Regions from separate parts of the Exiguobacterium sp. s161 genome, predicted to be linked through region 1. Evidence: a T-box and tRNA genes for the amino acid it is inferred to sense, from the RefSeq annotation. Region 1 holds a T-box; the other holds one or more tRNA genes.
What was found. The T-box of region 1 lies ahead of alaS (alanine--tRNA ligase). A T-box ahead of a tRNA ligase gene usually reads a tRNA of that ligase, here a tRNA-Ala.
Positions count from the first base shown of each region.

Region 2: it encodes a tRNA-Ala, which carries the amino acid that the T-box ahead of alaS (alanine--tRNA ligase) is inferred to sense. The anticodon was not compared.

Region 1 is NZ_JACSNH010000001.1:745,962-752,185, reverse strand. Features, by position in the region: gene alaS (alanine--tRNA ligase) at 1-2,557, opposite strand, end outside; T-box leader at 2,615-2,825, opposite strand; gene recD2 (SF1B family DNA helicase RecD2) at 2,868-5,093, opposite strand; gene KNQ14_RS03570 (VOC family protein) at 5,210-5,758, shown strand; gene KNQ14_RS03565 (tetratricopeptide repeat protein) at 5,803-6,224, opposite strand, start outside.
Region 2 is NZ_JACSNH010000001.1:7,502-13,725, reverse strand. Features, by position in the region: gene KNQ14_RS00105 (S8 family serine peptidase) at 1-1,791, opposite strand, end outside; tRNA gene KNQ14_RS00100 (tRNA-Ala) at 2,012-2,087, opposite strand; gene tatC (twin-arginine translocase subunit TatC) at 2,192-2,971, opposite strand; gene KNQ14_RS00090 (twin-arginine translocase TatA/TatE family subunit) at 2,979-3,179, opposite strand; gene KNQ14_RS00085 (redox-sensing transcriptional repressor Rex) at 3,179-3,838, opposite strand; gene KNQ14_RS00080 (ATP-binding cassette domain-containing protein) at 4,006-5,907, shown strand; gene KNQ14_RS00075 (hypothetical protein) at 5,889-6,224, shown strand, end outside.

The DNA of each region.
Region 1 (6,224 bases):
CAGGGCGACCGCCACCGCCACCACCGCAGCGTGTTGCGACTTCCTTGATCAATTTACCAGCATGATAGCCTTGGTCGATTAAATCTTTTGAGACGCTTGCGACGAGATTGACTTTCTCACCCTGCGCACTTCCGAGAACAATGATTGCTGATCCGAGCGAGCTCTTCAACTCGTCCATCATACCGCGAAGAGCATCCATATCTGAGACGTCGACACGTTTCGCAAGCACACGCACACCGTTGATTTCCTCAACATCGTCCTTGAGCGAAGCAGCTTCGATGTTCGCGAGTTTTGCTTGCAACGATTCGTTTGCCCGTTCCGTCTCACGGAGCTGTTGTTGCAGTGCTTCGATGCGAACAGGAACTTCTGTCGTCTTCGTCTTCAAGACAGCTGCTGCTTGTTCGAGTGTTTCCAAGTGTTGATTCATGACACGATATGCGCCTGCACCCGTTACCGCTTCGATTCGGCGTGTACCTGCACCGATCCCAGACTCTGAAACGATCTTGAACAAGCCGATTTCTGCTGTGTTCCCGACGTGGATACCGCCACACAACTCGATCGAGTATGTGCCTGCTGAGACGACACGGACCGTTTCACCGTATTTCTCACCGAACAATGCCATTGCGCCTTTTGCTTTTGCATCAGCGATGTTCATCTCTTCGATATCAACCGGTAGTGATGCCCAGATTGCTTGGTTGACGTCTTGTTCAATCTTCGTCAACTCTTCTTGTGTCACTGCACCGAAGTGTGAGAAGTCGAAACGAAGTCGATCTGGAGAAACGAGTGATCCCGCTTGGTTGACGTGTGTTCCGAGCGTATCTTTCAATGCTTTATGAAGCAAGTGTGTTGCCGTATGGTTTTTCGTGACGGCTTTACGCTCTGCTGCTTCGACTGTTGCAACGACGTCTGCAGCTTCCGTTGCGATCCCTGTACGAATGATGACCGTATGCAAGTTTTGACCGTTCGGCGCTTTTTGAACATCTTTGACATCAAGAACGAAGTCTTTGCCTTCGATTGTTCCTGTATCCGCGACTTCACCACCACTTTCAGCGTAGAACGGTGTGATGTCGAGAATAACTTGTGCTTCTTCACCAGCAGCGACTTCTGTGACTCGTTCTCCATCATGCACTAAAGCGATGATTTTCGCATCCGCCTTAAGGTCGGTATAGCCGACGAACGTACTTTTATCTTTTAGCGTCGAGAGGACTTCCGATTGCTGTTGCATCGAACCACTCTCTTCACGCGCTGCACGTGCCCGCTGACGTTGTGCATCCATCGCTAGTTTGAAGCCTTCTTCATCAACAGACATCTGATGATCTTCCGCATACTCGACTGTCAATTCGAGTGGGAAACCATACGTGTCATACAGACGGAACGCATCTTCACCACTGATGACATGCTCACCGTTTGCCTTAGACGTCTGAGCGACCGTGTTCAAGATTGCAAGACCGTCATGCAGTGTCTCATGGAAACGTTCTTCTTCGTTTTTGATGACGCGTTTGATGAAGTCCGCTTTTTCTGGCACTTGTGGGTAGAAGTCGACCATGACGTTTCCGACCGTATCGACGAGTTCATACATGAACGGACGCTCGATTCCAAGCATCTTCGCATAACGAACCGCACGGCGTAGTAAACGACGAAGGACATATCCACGACCTTCATTCGAAGGAAGCGCACCATCACCGATCGCGAATGATACGGTACGGATGTGGTCTGCGATAACCTTGAATGCTACATCCAGTTTTGAATCGTCACGGTAGATTTTACCGCTGATTTCTTCTGTCTTATGAATGATCGGCATGAACAGATCCGTATCGAAGTTCGTCGGCACGTCCTGCATGACACACGCCATCCGTTCGAGTCCCATCCCTGTATCGATGTTTTTACGCGGAAGTTCCGTGTAGTTGCCGTGTCCATCGTGGTTATACTGACTGAAAACGATATTCCAAATCTCGAGATAGCGTTCGTTTTCGCCGCCTGGATAAAGTTCTGAATCGTTCGGATCGTCTCCAAAAGCAGGTCCACGATCGAAGAAGATTTCCGTGTTCGGACCAGATGGACCTTCACCGATTTCCCAGAAGTTATCTTCAAGTGGAATGATCCGCTCAGCGGGTACGCCGAGTTCAAGCCAGATTTGACGCGCTGCGTCATCTTCCGGGTGAATCGTGACCGAGAGACGTTCTGGGTCAAGACCGTACCAGTCATCACTCGTCAAGAGTTCCCAGCCCCATTTGATCGCATCTTCACGGAAGTAATCACCGACAGAGAAGTTTCCGAGCATCTCGAAAAACGTATGGTGACGTGCTGTTTTCCCGACGTTTTCGATATCGTTCGTCCGGATTGATTTTTGTGCGTTAACGATACGTGGATTATCAGGAATGACACGACCATCGAAATACTTCTTGAGTGTCGCAACCCCTGAGTTGATCCACAAGAGCGATGGATCCTCGACCGGTACGAGTGAAGCACTCGGTTCGATCGCATGCCCTTTGCTTTGGAAGAAATCAAGATACATCTGACGGATTTGTGCACCCGTTAATGGTTTTAGAGCTTTCATGAACAGTTACCCCCATTGGTTTTATTTGGACGCAAAAAAGCGATGTCTTCATCCCTGAAAAGGGACGAAAGCATCGCTTCCGTGGTACCACCCTCGTTCGTAAGCAATCCATTGCTTACCTCGAACATCTGATAACGGGGATGACCCGCAGGTGTTTACACCCGACTCCGGAAGGAGCTTCAAAGGGACTCGAGAAAGTGATTGCAGCAGACTCACTTCTCTCTGGACTCGAGTTTTCCTTTTACTTATCTTCCATCAACGTGTTACGTCCATTCATCTATCGTGATTATTACCTATCGCACAGCATCCGTCAAGTCTTTGTCACACCACCGAGTCGTTCAATCAATCGTGTTCGGCGCCGAGGCTCCTCTTCTTGCGACGCTTTATGAAACGCTCGTGGGTCGCCGAACAATAATAAACTCGACTTCGCACGAGTGACCGCCGTATAAATCAAGTTTCGGGAATGCTTGAATGCCCCTGTGAAATAGACCGGCATCAAGACGATCGGAAACTCTGATCCTTGTGCCTTGTGAATCGTAATCGCGTAGGCATGCGTGAATTGATCCCAGTCACTTCGGTTGTACTCGACTTCCGTCTGGTCGAAGCGGGCGATGATCTTATCCACCTTGTCGACGTTTTCTTTGGCGAAGAAAATATTGACGATTTCGCCGATATCTCCGTTATAGACGTTCTCTTCCGCATTATTGACGAGCTGAAGAATCTTGTCCCCGGTCCGGTAAATCCGCGTGCCTTGTTTGACTTCGCGTTTCTTTGGTTCTTCCGGATTGTAGACACGTTGCAAGGCGACATTCAGTTCGTCGATTCCGACCTGACCACGGTAAGTCGGTGCCAAAACCTGAACATCGAATTTCGAATACCCTTTTGCAAGTGCTTTTTCCGCGAAGGCTGAGATACCGCGTAACGTCTCTTGCGGAGACGCGGTGTAAAAGCGACGATCCGCAAGTGGTGATAACAAATCAGCTGACGTCGTCCGGTTCTTCAAATCGTGCGCGAGCCGTAAAATCGAAGAATCTTCCGCTTGGCGATGGACGACGTTCAAACGAACGACGGGAATCCCTTCCGTATCCATCAAATCTGCCAGCACCTGCCCAGGACCGACGGATGGTAACTGATCGCGGTCACCGACGAACAAGATTTTCATGCCGTTCGGCACAGCACGGAGCAGACTCGATAACAAGTAGATATCAATCATCGACGACTCATCGATGATCAGTACTTTCCCCGTGATCGGCTGATCTTCATTTAGCTGAAAGTTCGTTCCGTCATACTTCAATAGACGATGAATCGTCATCGCTGGGACGTCCGTTGCTTCCGATAGACGTTTAGCGGCGCGTCCGGTCGGTGCGACAAGAACGTACGGATAGACATCCCCCGTCTTGACGCGACTTTTCTCAAGCGGCCAATCATGAATTTCTTGCAGGGCATGTAAAATTCCCTTGATGACGGTCGTCTTACCGGTACCGGGTCCACCTGTCAGAACCATTAACGGTGCTTTGACCGCCAACTCGATCGCTTCCCGCTGTTGCGCCGCATATTCCATGCCAAACTGTTCTTCGAGGTGCCCGATTGCTTCAAGGATCGTCGCGACATCGACTTCCTGTTCGGCACCGTTCGCCATGACCCGCGCCAGTTCCTTCGCCGCCCGAACTTCGGCATAAAAGATCGTCGGTAAATACAGACAGCCTTCTTCGAGCTTGACCTTATCTTCAGCGAGCAACAGTTCAATCGCTTGTTCCAGCCGTTCCCCTGGGTCTTCACCAAGCAACCGGGGCGCCCGTTGCAATAGCGAGTCGACTGTCGCAAAGGCATGTCCCTCTCCTGCTTCTTGTTCTAATATGTGCATGATCGAAGCAGCGACGCGCTCCGGGTGTAATCCGACGAGTCCGAGGTGTGATGCGATATGATCGGCTGTCTTAAAACCGATCCCATTCACTTCATACATCAAGGAATATGGATTCTCTCGTATTCGCGCCATGGCGTCCCCTTCGTAAGCAGCATAAATCTTTGCCGCTAGCTTCGGTGTAACATCAAACGGTGCTAAGAACAGCATCAACTGATCGACACCGTATAACGTAGCGAGTCGACTCAAGATGATGTCAGCTTGTTTTTGTTTTAACCCAGGCACCTGATTCAGTACCCGTTCATCTTTCAAAATGAGATCCACTGCTTCTTCTCCGAGAGCATCGACGATATTTTTCGCTGTCTTCGGACCAATGCCGGTGAACGAACCATTCGTCAAGAAGCGGATCGTCGCATGTTTTGTCATCGGAACCGATCGCCGAATCAGCTCCGCCTTCAGTTGTTTTCCGAATCGGGGATGATCGACGAGACGACCGAATGCTTGATACGTTCCTCCGAGTTCGATCCCAACCCCAGTACCCGTGATGACGAGCTCAGTTTCTTTCAGTTCAAAGTTCTTTTCTTTGACGGCGACCAATACAATGGAGTGTGCTTCTTCTTCAGAAGAAAAGAGCACACGTTTGACGCGCCCGACGACTTGATGGGGGTGCTCCATCACTCCACCTTCTTTCTCTCTTTTTCATTCGCTGCTTTCATCATAGCATTCGTTTACCGGATTTTAAATCAGGGAAAGATACCCTGAAACATTTCGTTAAGAGGAGGAGTTTAAGGATGGCACGTTTACCGATTGCAGGATTGTGTGAATTAGTACTTGAAGTCGAGGATATGGATCGTGCGGTCGGCTTTTGGAATGGGACACTTGGTATTCCGATCGTCGAGCAATGGGCTCCTGAGGACGCTGAACCGAGCAAAGAACAATCTAAGCAAGACGGGGTTTGGGCAACGTGGCTCTACATTGGCGGTAACACTCGACTCGGTCTGTGGCTGAAACGGGACTTTACGATGGAAGAACGGACCGTCAAACACTTACCAGTGTCCGAATGGGACACGTTGTACGATGAAGGTGGTGTCCATGTCCACTGTGCTTTCTACGTTGAGAAGGACGAGTTCCAGCAAGCCTTGAATCAATTGCGGGAAGCATCGATCACCGTGAAGCTCAGAGAATGGGACGAACAGGAGACCTCGAATCAAAAAGAGCATTCTGCTTATTTCAAGGATACGGAAAATAACGTCATCGAACTGTACACGAAAAACATGGATGAAGCCTATGAAGACTTTTCCGGTCCACCACTTCGTGTCATCCGTGAAGTTGGGAATTAAATAGCATAAAAAAGACGACTCCAGGCGGAATCGTCTTTTTTATATCAGTCTGCTTGTTTTAATAACGCATCCATCTTCGCTTTCGCGTCCCGCGCAAGGGCGTGTTCCGGCTGGTAGGCAAGAACGGCTTCGAGTTCTGCATAACAGGCTTCCTGTTGACCAAGGAAAGCAAGGGCAATCGCATAATTGTATCGTGCATCCGTATGCGTTTCGTCAAGCATCAAGACGTGCTCGAACATCTCGACCGCTTCTTCCAACTTCTCGTTTTGCGCTAAGGCAAGTCCGTATTGGAATGCGATCTCGATATCGACACCGTTTAATTCTGACGCGCGTTGTAGACGAGGTAAGCCACGTACTGGATCACCAAGTTTTTGATACGTCATCCCCAGCATGAAATGGAGATCCGCGTCGTCAAGTCCATATAATAACGCTGCCCGCAATGATTCCTCTGCTTCGACGAGTTTGT
Region 2 (6,224 bases), 740 kb from region 1:
TCCTCCGGCGACGTGTGGTGCTGCCATCGATGTTCCACTCATGACGCCATATTCGTTATCATTGAGCGTCGAGTAGATTTTTCCACCCGGTGCCGTGATTTCAGGTTTGAAATCAAGATTTGGTGTGACACCCCATGACGTGAAATCAGACATCTCGCCCGCTACTGGGTTATCTGCTGAGACCGCTTTTCCATCGAACGTGACAGCAATTGCTTTACCTGCTTTCGCTTTTTCTTCAAGATCATTCCCATCCGCGATGCTGAGCGTCACCATCGGAATCGTCGGATTGTTAAGTGCCATGCTGACATAATCCCCATGATCGACTCGTCCACGAACGATGACACCGGCTGCTCCTTGTTTCTCAGCTTCTGCTTGAATCATACCGTAATTGAAACTGCCGTTACGCACAACAAAAACAACTTTTCCTTTGACATCTTTTCCTTGATAGTTCGATGCTTGACCATCGCCGACATAAATGACGTCTTGCTTCTCCTTGTTGAATACCTTAATCGGATTCGGCGAGTCCTGTTTTTGGTACGCCAAATACCCAGCATCCTGTCCGTCAATCGTCAGTGCCATACCTTCAAGCGTTAATTTCGTATTCTCTAGCGATGCGACTTGTAGCGCTTGGCTGATCAACCCTGGAGATCCTACAACACCGATGTCAGGATTCGCTGTATACGGATTGCCTGCACCATGTCCTGTGAATGCCGAGTTTCCAGCAGAGATCGCACATAAGATCCCGTTGTTCATCGCGTTGACGATCGCGCGTTGCTCTGGATCATCTGCGTTGACGAATGATGCCGTCGAACCGAGACTCATGTTGATGACATCCGCTCCGAGGGCGATCGCATCATCAATCGCTTTGATGTAGATATCACTGAATGTCGATGGCATGCCTGGATCATTTCCGAATACTTTCATCGCGAGGAGTTGTGTTTCCGGTGCGACCCCTTTGATACCACCGTTCGCTTCGTCTCCATTAGCACCGACCGTACCCGCTACGTGCATTCCGTGCATCGATGCACCTGCACCTAAATCACGGATTTCGCTATCGTGATCAGCGTAGTTATAGCCGTATGGGACTTTTTCCGTGAAATACTTACCTTTTAGTCCTTTTGTTTCTTTAGCACTCTCGACCTTCGAAGAAGTCAAATCAATCTTCGTCTCTGGGCTCAACACCATATCTTTATGCGACGGATCAATCCCCGTATCGATGACCGCTACAATTGTCCCTTCCCCTTTGAAGCCGTAGTCCTGCCATGTTTCTTTTGCATTAACCATATCTTTGCTATATAACATATCTGGTTTTGCACCTTTATCGGCTTTCGGTCGCGCGTATTCATGGGCGATATGTACGCTCTTGACTCCGTCGAGTTGTTTGATGTCTTCGATGTCGCCGAACTTGACTTCACCACTGAATCCGTTAATGACGGTCGTGAAGCTTTCCTTATATGTAACGGGAATCGATTTTTTAGCGATCGCTGACTTGACTGATTTTTGGACACTTACGAGGCGATCCTTAATCGACTCTTTTTCGGCATTGCTCAATGTGCTATACCGCTTGTTTTGTGCCTGCGCAATTTGAATCGCCGGCTTCTGCTCCATCTCGATGACGACACGGACCTTGTCAGACTGCTTATACACCTTCTCCTGTCCTGTTTTCTTAAGTGAGAGGGCGTGCGGCTTTTGACCGCTTGCCTTATCTTGCGAGGACAGTGCTCCTTGAGCACTGACCAAGTTGGAAGATGTCATCAAGACAGCTGCCAAGAGTGCGATTTCCTTTTTCATGCTTCTTTTCCCCTTTTCTAAAAAACTATAATGATGTTACCAACAAAACAGTTAAACGAAAATTCTGTATATTTAGTTTAATGAAATAGATGGAAATAAACAATTCAGTTCTGTCTGTTTTATATAATTATTTGTTTTTATTGACACTTTATATTGCATTTCCATATTTTGAAAACAACAAAAAACTCTTGAATGCTCAAGAGTTTGAAGTGTACGAATATGGTGGAGACTATCGGGATCGAACCGACGACCTTTTGGCTGCCAGCCAAACGCTCTCCCAGCTGAGCTAAGCCCCCATGAATTAACTTTAGTATACGCATCGCTAACTGCTTTATCAATATAAAAATAACGCTTTCATAAAAAAGAATTCCTTCCAAAATCGTCGGAAGGAATTCACGATTCATTTATTCAATTCACGCATCAAATCCGCCTGTCGTTCAAGCTCTGCCTGTTGCTCGAGGATCAAGGCCTTTTTGTACGTCCGCGCAGAAATCAAGATGCTGATCTCATAGAGAACGAACAATGGGACCGAGATCATCAAATGTGACGTCACGTCCGGCGGTGCGATCAATGCCGCAACGACGAACAGCGCAAAGTACGCATATTTCCGATTCTTTCGCATGAAAATTGGCGTCACGAGACCAAGACGTGTCAGAAACATCGTCACGACCGGCAATTGGAAAAGAAGACCGAACGGAATCGTTAATCGGATTAAGAAACTGAAGTAGTTCTCAACTCCGATGACTTGTTCGATTCCGAGTTCCTTCCCTAGTTCAGTCGAAACTTTTAATAAGAAAGGTAACAACCAAAAGTATGAGAAGGCTACACCAGCCAAAAATAGAAAGAAGATGACCGGAATATACGTCAATGTCGCTTTTTGCTCCTTATCATACAGACCAGGGCGGACGAATGCCCAGAGTTGATACATCCAGAACGGCGATGCCAGCACGATTGCGATGATGAACGCAAGATTCAAATACAACATTAAAGGATCTGCGACGTTGAAGGCATTCAAACCGATACCGAGCTCTTTTAAGTCCGCTTGCAAGAAGCGAACGAGCGGTCGGACGAGCGGAAATGCAACAGCGAACAGGACGACGACGATGATAAGCGACCAGACGATTCGTTTACGCAGTTCGTCTAGATGCGACGTCACGCTTTGTTCTTGATCAATCGCCATGATTCAATCACTTCTCTTTCGGTTCATCCTTTTTATCGTCGTCCATGATACCGTTCGTTGCGCTCTTGAACTCTTTCAATGTCTGACCCGCAGCACGACCAAGTTCAGGTAACTTTTTCGGTCCGAAGATGATTAATGCGACGACACCGATTAGTGCTAAGCTACCTGGTCCGATGAATGCTATAGTTGACGGGATAAGGTTTTCCATTATGATTTCACTCCTTCAGCTGATTGCGAATAATGCTTCATGAAATAAACTAACGACTGCAACTCGATCGATAAATCGATGTGATGGACCCGGACGCTCGCTGGCACGTTCAACCGCGCGGGCGTAAAGTTCAGGATGCCCGTCACACCATACTCGACTAACTCATCCGCTACTGACTGCGCGAACTGGGATGGAACCGTCAAGATGGCAACATCGACCTGATTCGCTTCGATTTGTTCTTTCATGTCCGAAACATGATAGATTGGAACGTCATGCGTCGTTGTTCCGACCTTCTCTTCGTCCGCATCAAACGCAACGACTATCCGAGTACTATTATTCTTTAAAAAGTTATAATTTGCAAACGCTGTTCCGAGATGACCGACCCCGATTAAGGCAACATTCGTCACCTCATCTTGATTCAAGGTTTTGCGGAAAAACGTTAAGAGATGTTGAACGTTATATCCATACCCCTTCTTCCCTAATGCCCCAAAGTAGGAAAAATCGCGACGAATCGTTGCTGAATCAACCTTCACCGCCTCGCTTAACTCAGCAGAAGAGACGCGGAGCTTGCCTGAATTGTATAAACTTTGGATGAAGCGATAATATAGCGGCAACCGTTTTGCTGTCGCTTGTGGAATTTTTGTGTCTGGTCCATTCATCCTGCAGTTCCCCCTTCGGCCACATCCATCGTGGCACCCAAATCTTTGCAAAAAGCTTTCTACTCTCCTTGATTGTAAACCACTTCACATAGAGTCACAAATAATATATTCCGCAGGACCTCGCGCTTTTGTTCGTGATAGACTAAAGGGTGGAAGGATGGATGGAAATGATACTCTTACAAGTCAACCAACTCTCGAAATCATTCGGCGTTGAGCCGATTTTAGAAAATATCAAATTGGAAGTACAAGAGCGTGACCGGATTGCGCTCGTCGGACGAAACGGTGCCGGTAAATCGACCTTGCTCAAAATCATCGCTGGCGAACTCAGTCATGACTCGGGCGACATCATGAAAGGCAAGGATGTCAAAATCGGTTATCTCGCGCAAGACAGTGGTCTTGAATCGAACGAGACGATCTGGAACGAGATGCTGACCGTCTTTGAACATCTCCAAGAACAAGAACGAACACTACGCCGGATGGAAATCGAAATGGGCATGGAGCATATCTTGAACGATCCGGTCGCGTACGATCGTCTCCTAAAGACGTACGATCAAGCGCAACACGACTTCTCAGAAGCGGGTGGTTATCAGTTCGAAGCGAATATCCGCTCCGTCCTGCACGGCATGCGCTTTTATCCGGACGATTATTCGCGCCGGATCCAAACGTTATCCGGTGGTCAACGGACACGTCTCGCCTTAGCGAAGATGCTCCTGCAAGCACCAGAGCTCCTCATTCTCGATGAGCCAACCAACCACCTCGATATCGATACGCTCGCTTGGCTCGAAAGTTACCTCGGCGGTTATCGTGGTGCCGTTCTGATCGTCTCGCACGACCGGTACTTCCTTGACCAAGTCGTCAATGTCGTCTATGAGCTGTCACGCAATGTCTGCCGTAAGTTCACCGGTAACTACACGAAGTACTTGGAACAAAAAGCGGCATTGTACGATCAAGAAATGAAACAGTTCGAACAGCAACAAGAAGAGATCGCGAAGATGCAGGACTTCATTCAACGCAACATCGCTCGGGCGACGACGACAAAACGTGCCCAAAGTGTCCGGAAGCGACTCGAGAAGGTCGACCGACTCGACCGACCAGATGGCGATGAGCGTAGCACGGTCCTGTCCTTCCCGATTGAAAAACAGAGCGGGAACGACGTTCTTCAAGTCAATCAACTGGCGATCGGTTACGAAGAAGCTGTCTCAAAAGACATCACGTTCCGCTTGCAACGCGGTGAATCACTGGCACTCGTCGGACCGAACGGCATCGGAAAGTCGACGCTTCTAAAAGTCCTCGTCGGTCGCTTACGCCCCCTCTTCGGTGATTTCCGTTTCGGAACTGGCGTCTCGATCGGATATTACGATCAAGAGCAGGCAGAACTCAATGACCGGAACCGCGTCATCGATGAGATTTGGAACGAATGGCCTTTGATGCGTGAACAAGAAGTCCGGTCTGTCCTCGGGCAATTCTTGTTTAGCGGTGACGATGTCTTCAAGATCGTCCATGAGTTATCTGGTGGCGAACGCGGACGTCTCGCGCTTGCGAAACTGAAACTCCGGAAGACGAACGTCCTCGTCCTCGATGAGCCGACGAACCACTTGGATCTAGATTCGAAGATGGTCCTCGAAAATGCGCTCGTCGACTATGAAGGAACGCTACTATTCGTCTCTCACGACCGTTACTTCATCGACCGGATCGCGACCCGTGTCATCGAGATGAGTGAAACCGGCGTGACGGAATACCTCGGTGATTATTCGTACTACACGGAGAAGAAGGCGGAGCAAGAAGAGATTGCGCGTCTTGAAGCCGAGGAAGCAAAAGCTGCAAAGGTCACGGCGTCGAAGACGATCGATAAAGAAGCGCAGAAGGAAGAGCGCAAGCGCCGTCAGCAAATCGAACAACTCGAACAAGACATTGAGCGGCTCGAACAGCGTTCAGCGGAGATCGAACAGTTGCTTTGCGAACCGGAAGTCTTCAATGACATTCCGAAAGCAACGGCACTTTCGGCAGAACGTGATCAGATTGATGTCGATTTGCTCGAATTAATGGAACGATGGGAGAACCAACACTGATGCGGACGAAGAGCTTTTTCATCAATCTCATCTTAGGATTACTATCCGGTGTTCTCTATTTCGTACCGTTATATGCCGATTATGTATCCGTCTTTATTCGTCCAGATGCCTTCAATGCTGCACTTCCTTTGTTCCTCTTGATTTCCTGCATGATCGGTCTCGTCATCCAGACATGGAGTGGGCTCTTCATCAGTTTACTCTCGGGATTATGCTGTACGCTCCTGACGATACAGCTATTCGTCGAACTCAATGATCCGTTGATCTTATCGTATTACGGTAGTGTCTCTCCAATCAGCGCTTTCTTGATCAGCTGCGTC